Regions from separate parts of the Kitasatospora sp. NPDC057542 genome, predicted to be linked through region 1. Evidence: riboswitches for the same ligand, from Rfam matches in the RefSeq annotation. Region 1 holds a riboswitch; each other region holds the start of a gene.
The links. A riboswitch is a leader RNA that binds a small molecule or an ion and turns the genes downstream of it on or off. The one in region 1 is predicted to bind thiamine pyrophosphate.

Region 1 (3,267 bases):
ATAGGCGGCGGAAGTGAAGCGCGGACAAAGACGGCCCCAACCCGTGGGGCCGTCTGCGCCTGCGCTTCCCCGGTTTCCTCAGCGGCTGCCGGCGCGGCGGCTGAGCGGGGTGAGCGCCCAGGTGGCCAGGGCGGGCACCAGGAAGGCGAACAACGAGGCGGAGGTCCACTCCTGCGGGGTGAAGTGCAGCGCTTCCTGGGCGGAGGTCCAGAAGTCCGTCCACCAGTCGGCCACCTTGGTCGGCGCGATGAACTGGTAGACCGCGAAGCCCAGTGCCCACGGCAGCAGCATCAGCCAGCGGGACGGCGCGTCGGCGGAGAGGTTCCAGCCGCGCCGGCCGGCGCCGAGGAAGTAGTCCACCGCGAGCACCGCCAGCAGCGGGACGAACACCGAGCCGATGAGGCCGAGGAAGCCGTAGTAGGTGTCGGTGAACTCGTCGATCTGCAGCGCCAGCACGGTGGTCAGCGCGCCGATCGCGCCGGAGAGCACCCGGCGGTCCACCTTCGGCAGCAGGTTCTGCACCGACATCGCGGTCGAGTACACGTTGGCGAAGGACTGGTCGGTCTCGCGCAGCACCAGCACCAGCAGGAACAGCCAGCCGGCCCAGACCCCGAGGAAGGAGTCGAAGATCCGGTTCGGGTCGCCGTCCGACTGCAGCAGCGCCATCAGGCCGAGCACGTAGCACCAGACCTGGGCGATCGTGTAGCCGGAGAAGCTGCCCCAGAACGCCGAGCGCGGGGTGCGCGAGTGCCGGGTGTAGTCGGCGGCCAGCGGGACGAAGGAGACCGACACCGCGATCATCGCGTCGGTGGCGCCCAGGAAGCCGTGCCAGTTGCCCGCGCCCGGGTCCGGCACGCCCTGGCGGCCCAGCTGGACGGTGAAGTACACCATCGCCACCGCGACCGCCCCGGCCACGAAGCGGCGCAGCACCGCGATCGAGCCCAGCGGCCAGATGGTCAGCGCGGTGGTCAGCGCGCCGGCGAGCAGGACGAACAGCCAGCGGTAGCCGGTGGTGTGCGCGACGGTCTGCGCGCCCGCCGAGATGGTCAGCAGCTCGAACACGCCCCAGCCGATGCACTGCACGATGTTCAGCACCGTCGGCAGGTAGGACAGCCGGGTGCCGAACAGCCCGCGCAGGTTCGCCATCGCGGGGGCGCCGGTGCGGGCGCCGATCAGTGCGGCCACGCCGAGCATCGCGGTGCCGACCGCCGTACCGATCACGATCGCGGTCACCGCGGCGGCCAGCGACAGCTCACTGCCGGGGGCGCCGAGCACGGTGGCGGCGGTGGAGAAGCCGATCAGGCTGACGCCCAGGTTCATCCAGAGCGCGAAGTGGTCCCGGAAGCGCAGCGTGCGCGGCGGCTCGGTGTCCAGGACCAGGGGGGCCTCGGGGCGCTCCAGGACGGCGGTCGCACTCGAAGAGGTGGCGTTCGCGCCCGAAGAAGAGGATGGCGAAGCAGGCGGCATGGCCGATACTCCCTACGCCGGCATTACCCGGACAGGTTCCGGCGGTCAGCGCCCCCTCGAACGTCCGCCACTCGTGTGGCGTACGGTCGACATGCGCACTCTCAGCCTGGTGGGTCCAAGCTCCCGCGTGTCAGTTTGGAGCGACAGGCTAACCGGCACGGGGGCGAACGCCCAAGGCCGAGGGAGTCGCGGTCCATCGCGGGACGTCCGGCGGGGGAGGGGAGCCTCGGCCGCCGGTACCGGCGTCGGTGCCGGCTAAGGATTCTTATGAGTTCTTCAGAGGGGTCCTTACGGCAATCGAATCGACAGTGCGAAAAACTATGGTCCTTGGTTCTGCCAGCTATGGAGGTCGTCCGTGAGCACCGAGCGCGAGGTTGGGCCCACCGGGCCGCAGGGGGAGCAGCCCGCCGGCCGGGGAGCGGCCGAGTCCGCTTCCGAGGGCCCCGCTCAGGGCGGGCACCAGCCGACCATGGCCTTCCGGCGGGTGCCCGAGCCGGAGGCGGGTGCCGGCGAGGCCGGTGCCGTCGAGTCCGGGCAGGGCCCGGTCGACGCGCCTTCGGCCGAGGGCGGGCACAAGCCGACCGTCGCCTTCACCAAGGTGCCCGCACCGGAGGCACCCGCCGCGCCCGTGGCACCTGCCGCGCCCGTGGCGCCCGCCGTCGAGGAGCCTGCCGTCGACCCGGCCACCGGCTACATCGACGCGCCGCCGCCCGTCCTGCCGCCCGCCCCGCAGGCCCCGGCCGCCCCGGCCCTGCCGCCGGCCGGCAACCCGTACGCCACCCCGACCCACGGCGTCCCCACCGCCGGCGCGCACGAGGGGTACGGCGCCGCTCCGGCCGTTCCGGCCGCCCCCGCCGCGCACGGCCACCACCCCTTCGGGGCCGGCCAGCCGCTCGGTGGCTGGGGCCCCACCCACGACTCCACCTCCGGCGGCGCGGGCCACCCCGGCGGCCCGGCGGGCCCGCTCGGCTACCCGGCGGACCACCCCGGCGGTCCGGCCGGCCCGCTCGGCTACCCGGCGGACCACCCCGGCGGTCCGGCCGGCCCCGGCGCTCGCAAGAAGCGCGGCGGCCTGGTCGCCCTGATCGCGGCCGTCGCGCTGGTCGCCGGTGTGGCCGGCGGCACGCTCGGCGTGACCGTCGCCAACCGCGCCGACGACAGCAACTCCCCGAACGACCACCGCAGCACCACCGTCCAGGCCAGCGACACCCAGAAGAACGAGCCCGCCCCCGGCTCGATCGCCGCCATCGCGCAGAAGGCGCTGCCCAGCGTCGTCACCATCAAGGCGCAGGGCAACGGCGAGTCGGGCACCGGCACCGGCTTCGTCTTCGACACCGAGGGCCACATCCTCACCAACAACCACGTGGTGGCGCCGACCCTCAACGGCGGCAAACTGACCGTCAAGTTCGCCGACGGCACCTCGTACAGCGCCTCGGTGCTGGGCCACGCCGAGGGTTACGACGTCGCCGTGGTCAAGATCGACAACCCGCCCAAGAGCAAGCTGGCCCCGCTGCCGCTGGCCGACTCCGACAAGGTCAACGTCGGCGACGCCACCGTCGCGATCGGCGCGCCGTACGGCCTGGAGTCCACCGTCACCAGCGGCATCATCAGCGCCAAGGACCGGCCGGTGGCCTCCGGCGACGAGACCGGATCGCAGGCCTCGTACATGAACGCCCTCCAGACCGACGCCTCGATCAACCCCGGCAACTCCGGCGGCCCGCTGCTCGACTCCGGCGGCGCGGTGATCGGCATCAACTCGGCGATCCAGTCCAACGCTTCCGCCAACGGGCGGGCCGGCAG
Region 2 (3,267 bases), on a different contig from region 1:
AGGATCTCGACCCGGTCGCCGCTGCTCAGCGGCGTCTCGGACCACGAACTACGGGGCACCACGGCCTCGTTGAGCGCGGCGGCGACTCCGGTGTTGGCGGCGCTGACGGAGGCCACCACCTCGGCGAGGGTGGTCGTGGCGGGCACCCGGCGGGGCTCGCCGTTGACGGTCAGGGCGATCTCGTTCAGGGCGGTCTCGGTCATGCGGAGGCCTTCGTCGTGGAGCGGTCGGGGGAGAAGCGCAGGGGTGTGAACGGCCGTGCCGGCTCGGGGACTTCGCCGGTGGCCAGGTACTCGGCGACCAGGTCGGCGGTCACCGGGGTGAGCAGCACGCCGTTGCGGTAGTGGCCGGTGGCGGCGACCAGCCCGGGCACCGAGGTCGGGCCCAGCAGCGGGGCGTTGTCCGGCGAGCCGGGGCGCAGCCCGGCCGAGGTCTCCAGCAGCGGGAGTTCGGTGATCCCCGGGACCAACTCGTGGGCATCGCGCAGGAGTTCGTACACCCCGCCGGCGGTGACGGTGGTGTCGTAGCCCTGTTCCTCGGTGGTCGCGCCGACCACCAGTTCGCCGTTCTCGCGCGGCACCAGGTACAGGTGCCGGCCGCGGACGACGGCGCGGACGTTGCGGGAGAGGAACGGCCGGTAGGCGTCCGGGATCCGGAGGCGCAGCACCTGCCCCTTCACCGGGCGGATCGCGGGCAGCGCCCCCTCGGGCAGGCCGGGCAACCGGTGGCTGTGCGGGCCGGCCGCGAGGAGGACCTGCTCGGCGGTCACGGTCTCCTGGGTGCTCAGCCGGGCGCCGGTCGCGCGGCCGTTCTCGACCAGCAGCTCGACGGCCTCGGCCGGACGGATCGAGACCCCGGCGCGTTCGCAGGCGAGGAGCAGGGCCTTGAGCAGCCGGCGGCCGTCCACCTGGTGGTCCTCGGCCACGTGCAGGCCGCCGCGCACGCCGGGGGCGAGCATCGGCTCCAGCCTGCGGGCCTCCCGGCCGGTCAGCCAGGTCGAGTCCAGGCCGAGCCGCCGGTGGAAGGCGTGCAGTTCGCGCAGTTCCTCGCGGTCGTCGGAGTCCAGCGCCACGGCGACGGTGCCGCACCGGCGGTAGCCGGTGTCCAGACCGCCGCTCGCCTCGGTGAGCTCGGCGGCGAAGGCCGCGTACCGCTCGTTCGAGGCCATGCCGAGGCGCAGCAGCGGCTCCTCGCCGTACTGGAGCTCGGTGACCGGGGCGAGCATTCCGGCCGCGACCCGGGCCGCGCCGCCGCCGGGGGAGGGGTCGACCACGATCACGTTCCGCAGCCCGCGCTGGGCGGCGCGCCAGGCGACGGCGAGGCCGATGATGCCCCCGCCGATCACCAGCACGTCGGCGCGGGCGCCTGATGGCAAGCGTGACAAGGCTGCTCTTCTCCCTTCGCCGGTATGACCCGGATCAGGTTCGGACGGTCGCAGGCCGTGTCAGCCCGCCTCTCAGCCCGGTACGCCGGGCTCCCGTGTGGTGCCCCCACCTTAACGCCGGGGGGCGGCCCGGCCGAAGGCCCGTACGCGGGGTGGACCAGGGAGGAGACCACCCGCGCCCGCCTCCGCGCTCCGCACGGCCGGAGGGCCGGCGCGAAGGGCGGACGGCCCGCAGCTGCCGGCCGGCCGCTGAGTACAGTGACGGGCGTGGCAGAGCTGAGCGGAACGGATCAGGTGGTCGTCGTCGGAGCCGGGCTGGCCGGGGCGCAGGCCGCCCTCAAGCTGCGGCAGGGAGGCTGGCAGGGGCGGATCGCGCTGGTCGGCGAGGAGCCGCACGCGCCGTACGACCGGCCGCCGCTCTCCAAGGACGTGCTGCTCGGCAAGGCCGACTCCACCGCCCTGGACATCGACTACGGGCAGCTCGGCATCGAGCTGTTCACCGGCCGCCGGGCCACCGGCCTCACCCCCGGCGTGCTGCACACCGACGGCGGCGACCTCGCGTACGGCTCGCTGGTGGTCGCCACCGGCGCCGTCCCGCGTGCCCTGCCCGGCGCCGAGCGGGCGCACCTGCTGCACACCCTGGACGACGCCCTGGCGCTGCGCGCGCTGCTGCGCCCCGGGCTGCGGCTGGTGCTGGTCGGCGCGGGCTGGATCGGTGCCGAGGTGTCCGGTGCGGCCCGCGCGGCGGGCTGCGAGGTGACCGTGGTCGAGGCCGGCCCGGCACCGCTGCCCGGCGCGCTGCCGACGGAGATCGGTTCGGCGATGGCCGCCTGGTACACCGAGGCCGGGGTCGACCTGCGCTGCGGGGTCGGTGTGGCCGCCGTCGAGCCCGGCGCGGTGCTGCTGGCGGACGGCTCGCACCTGCCCGCCGACGAGGTCGTGGTCGGTATCGGGGCGCGTCCCGCGACCGGCTGGCTGGCCGGCTCCGGGATCGAGCTGGACGCGGCCGGTGCCGTCGTGGTGGACGGGCGGCTGCGCACCTCGGTGCCCGGTGTCTTCGCAGCCGGCGACTGCGTCAGCTACCCCTCGACCCGGTCCGGCGCCCGGCTGGCCGTCCAGCACTGGGACCACGCCCTGCAGTCCGGCGAGGCGGTGGCCGCCGCCGTCCTGGGCGCGGACGCGCCGGCCTACGACCCGGTGCCGTACTTCTGGTCCGAGCAGTTCGGGCGGATGGTCCAGTACGCCGGCTGGCACGCCGAGGGCGACGAGCTGCTCTGGCGCGGGGGCCCGCAGGACGCCGACTGGTCGGTGCTCTGGCTGCGGGACGGCGTGCCGAGCGCGCTGCTGACCGTGGACCGGCCGCGCGACCTCACCCAGGGGCGGAGGCTGATCGAGCGCGGCACCGCGCTGGACCCGGCCCGCGCGGCCGACCCGGCGGTGCCGCTGAAGGCGGCCGCGGCGTAGGGCCGTGTGCGCGGTGGGCCGTCGAGGTGGCAGTCTGGTGCCGTGAGTGAGATCGATGCCAAGACTGAAGCCCTGGTCCCCGAGTGGCTGTACCTGCCCGACATCTCCGAGCGGTGGGGTGTGCTGGTCACCGAGGTCCGCAACATGGTCAAGAAGGGTGACCTGATCGCGGTCCGCCGCGGCCCCAACAAGTCCTTGCAGGTCCCGGCCGCCTTCATCGACGAGACCGGCCCGGTGAAGCACCTGGTCGGCCTGCTGACCGTGCTGCGGGACAGCGGCCTCTCCGACGACGAGATCATCGAGTGGATGTTCACGGAGGACGAGTCGCTGCCCGGCACCCCGGTGCAGGCGCTGTGGGAGAACCGGGCGACCGAGGTCAAGCGCCGCGCCCAGGCCATGGCGCTGTGATGACGGACCTG
Region 3 (3,267 bases), on a different contig from region 1:
CGCGGAGGTGGACGGACGGGCCCGAGGACGAGGGAGGACGGCGCGGTGAAGCTCTTCCGGCTGGACGAACTGGACGCCGAACGGGCGGCCAACGACGGTGCGTACCTGCGGTTCCTGCGCGAACCGCGGATGTCCGCCGGGCTGTACGCGCTCGCCCCCGGCGACACCGACACCCAGACCGCGCACGACCAGGACGAGATCTACCAGGTGATCAGCGGCCGGGCCGAGCTGACCGTCGGCGCCGAGACCGCGACGGTCGGGCGGGGCACCGTGGTGTACGTGCCGGCCGGTACCCCGCACCGCTTCCACCACATCACCGAGGAGCTGCGGGTGCTGGTGGTGTTCTCCCCACCGGAGGACTGAGCACCCCGGCGGCTAGGGTCGCGTCATGAGCACCAAGACGCTGACCGAAGAACTCTGGGCGGCCATCGAGCCGGTGTACGCCGAGATCCTCGCCCATCCCTTCCTGGCCGGGCTCACCGACGGCACCCTGCCGCGCGAGGCCTTCCGCCACTTCGTCGTCCAGGACTCGCACTACCTGCGCGACTACGCCCGCGCGCTCGCCGTCTGCGCGGCCAAGGCGCCCGGCGAGGAGGACGTCCGGGCCTTCGCCGACGACGCGGTCGGCGCGCTGGCCGCCGAGCAGGGCATGCACGCCGAGTTCCTGACCGCCTTCGGCGGCAGCGCCGAGGAGGCCGCCGCCGAGCCGGTGCTGCCCACCACCCGGGCCTACACCAGCTACCTGCTGGCCACCGTCTACGGCGGCTCCTTCGCCGAGGCGGTCGGCGCGGTGCTGCCCTGCTACTGGATCTACGCCCGGGTCGGCGAGGCGCTGCTCGCCCAGGGCTCGCCCGACCCGCTGTACGCCAAGTGGATCGCCACCTACGGCGACGAGGCCTTCCAGTCGGTGGTCCGCCGGGTGCTGGCGCTCACCGACCGGCTCGGCGAGGAGCTGTCCGCGGCCGAACGCCGCAAGGTGGTCGAACACTTCGTGACCACCTCGCGCTACGAGTGGATGTTCTGGGACGCCGCCTGGCGCGGTGAGCGCTGGCCGGTCTGAGCCGTGCGGGCGCGCCTGCCCGTCCCCCGGCAGGGCCCGGACGACGGGCGGGCGGTGGCGGGTCGGCCCGTGACGCAGGAGCCGGCCGGGTCGGCGGCGTCGACGTCTCGGGGGTCACCCGGGGGGTCGGAGTCGGGGTGATCTCGGGGTTCTCTCCGGGCCGTTGGGCCTCGTTCCGGCACTCACGCCACCGTACGATCGAAGTACCGAAAGCAAGCGGGATGCGGCACCGGACGGCGGCCGACCCGAGGGGAGAAGAGGAACCGACATGGCTGAGCTCTGGAAGTCGCTGCCCTCCTGGGTGCGCAACATCGTCATCCCGGTGCTGGTCCTGGTGCTGGCCTGGAACATCGTCGCGTTCGTGTTCGGCGTCGTCGGCGCACTGCTCTCGATCGTGATCAAGCTGCTGGTGGTGGTCGGCATCGCGGCCGCCGTGGTGGTCCTGGTGAAGAAGGCCGCCAAGAGCTGACCGGTCACCCCGTAACGCCGCCCTGAGGCCCGGCCCCCCGCGAGGGGGGAGCCGGGCCTCGGGCGTTCCCCGAGGGGTGCCGGTCGGCCGGGCGGGCCGTGACGTGCTCTGGACCTGCGGCGATCCGCTCGCTACGGTGTTGGGCGTCGTGTGCAGGCAACACCGCCTGCGACGCGGGAGCTCGGAGCACCGGGCTGAGAGGACGCTGACCGGGACGTCGACGGACGGACCGACGGCTGCGTCGACCGCAGGAACCTGACCGGATAATGCCGGCGTAGGGAGTAGAGGTCAGATGACCACGTTCGAAGCACAGCCGCAGTCTGCCCAGGGCGCCCCCAGCAGCGAGCGCACCGGCTACCCGGCCCCGGCCTGGCGCAAGGCCTACCGCGAGGGATCGCGCCCCGACCTGCGCGTTCCGTACCGCGAGGTGCAGCTCACCAACGGAACGTCCGTCCCGCTGTACGACACCTCCGGCCCGTACACCGACCCGTCCTACGAGCCCGACGTGCGGCGCGGCCTGCCCGCGCTGCGGGACGCCTGGATCCGCCGGCGCGGCGACGTCGAGGAGTACGACGGCCGCGAGCCGCGTCCCGAGGACGACGGGATCAAGCACACCTCGCCGCGCGGCGGGAACCTGCGCAACCTGGACGCCGTCTTCCCCGGCCGCCCGCGTCGCCCGCTGCGCGGTCGCGCCGGTGCCGCCGTCACCCAACTCGCCTACGCCAAGCGGGGCGTGGTGACGCCGGAGATGGAGTTCGTGGCGCTGCGCGAGGGCCTCGCGCCCGAGTTCGTGCGCGCCGAGGTGGCCCGCGGCCGGGCCGTCATCCCGGTCAACGTGAACCACCCGGAGGTGGAACCGGCCGTCATCGGCACCAACTTCCTGGTGAAGATCAACGCCAACATCGGCAACTCGGCCGTCACCTCCTCGATCGAGGAGGAGGTGGAGAAGATGACCTGGGCCACCCGCTGGGGCGCCGACACCGTCATGGACCTCTCCACCGGCCGCAACATCCACACCACCCGCGAGTGGATCCTGCGCAACTCCCCGGTGCCGATCGGCACCGTGCCGCTCTACCAGGCCCTGGAGAAGGTGGACGGCAAGGCCGAGGAGCTGAGCTGGGAGGTCTACCGGGACACGATCATCGAGCAGTGCGAGCAGGGCGTCGACTACATGACCGTCCACGCCGGCGTGCTGCTGCGCTACGTCCCGCTCACCGCCCGCCGCAAGACCGGCATCGTCTCGCGCGGCGGCTCGATCATGGCGGCCTGGTGCCTGGCCCACCACCGGGAGAACTTCCTCTACACCAACTTCGAGGAGCTCTGCGACATCCTGGCCTCCTACGACGTCACCTTCTCGCTCGGTGACGGCCTGCGCCCGGGCTCGATCGCGGACGCCAACGACGAGGCGCAGTTCGCCGAGCTGAAGACCCTCGGCGAGCTCGGCCGGATCGCCCGCGAGCGGGACGTCCAGGTGATGATCGAGGGCCCGGGCCACGTCCCGATGAACAAGATCAGGGAGAACATGGATCTCCAGAAGGAGATCTGCGACGAGGCGCCGTTCTACACCCTCGGCCCGCTGACCACGGACGTCGCCCCCGGCTACGACCACATCACCTCGGGCATCGGCGCCGCGATGATCGCCTGGTGGGGCACCGCGATGCTCTGCTACGTGACCCCCAAGGAGCACCTGGGCCTGCCCAACCGGGACGACGTCAAGACCGGCGTGATCACCTACAAG

Region 2: linked by a shared signal. The riboswitch ahead of thiO (glycine oxidase ThiO) and the one ahead of ACFU7Y_RS10745 (cytosine permease) in region 1 are both predicted to bind thiamine pyrophosphate.
Region 3: linked by a shared signal. The riboswitch ahead of thiC (phosphomethylpyrimidine synthase ThiC) and the one ahead of ACFU7Y_RS10745 (cytosine permease) in region 1 are both predicted to bind thiamine pyrophosphate.

The regions. Positions count from the first base shown of each region.
Region 1 covers NZ_JBHVFE010000059.1:19,986-23,252, reverse strand. Annotated here, with positions in the region: gene ACFU7Y_RS10745 (cytosine permease) at 79-1,467, opposite strand; TPP riboswitch at 1,460-1,604, opposite strand; gene ACFU7Y_RS10740 (S1C family serine protease) at 1,823-3,267, shown strand, end outside.
Region 2 covers NZ_JBHVFE010000123.1:8,972-12,238, reverse strand. Annotated here, with positions in the region: gene thiS (sulfur carrier protein ThiS) at 1-203, opposite strand, end outside; gene thiO (glycine oxidase ThiO) at 200-1,375, opposite strand; TPP riboswitch at 1,379-1,491, opposite strand; gene ACFU7Y_RS17770 (NAD(P)/FAD-dependent oxidoreductase) at 1,643-2,848, shown strand; gene ACFU7Y_RS17765 (Rv2175c family DNA-binding protein) at 2,891-3,256, shown strand; gene thiE (thiamine phosphate synthase) at 3,256-3,267, shown strand, end outside.
Region 3 covers NZ_JBHVFE010000197.1:4,275-7,541, forward strand. Annotated here, with positions in the region: gene ACFU7Y_RS23710 (cupin domain-containing protein) at 46-363, shown strand; gene tenA (thiaminase II) at 389-1,060, shown strand; gene ACFU7Y_RS23720 (DUF5326 family protein) at 1,329-1,529, shown strand; TPP riboswitch at 1,693-1,827, shown strand; gene thiC (phosphomethylpyrimidine synthase ThiC) at 1,822-3,267, shown strand, end outside.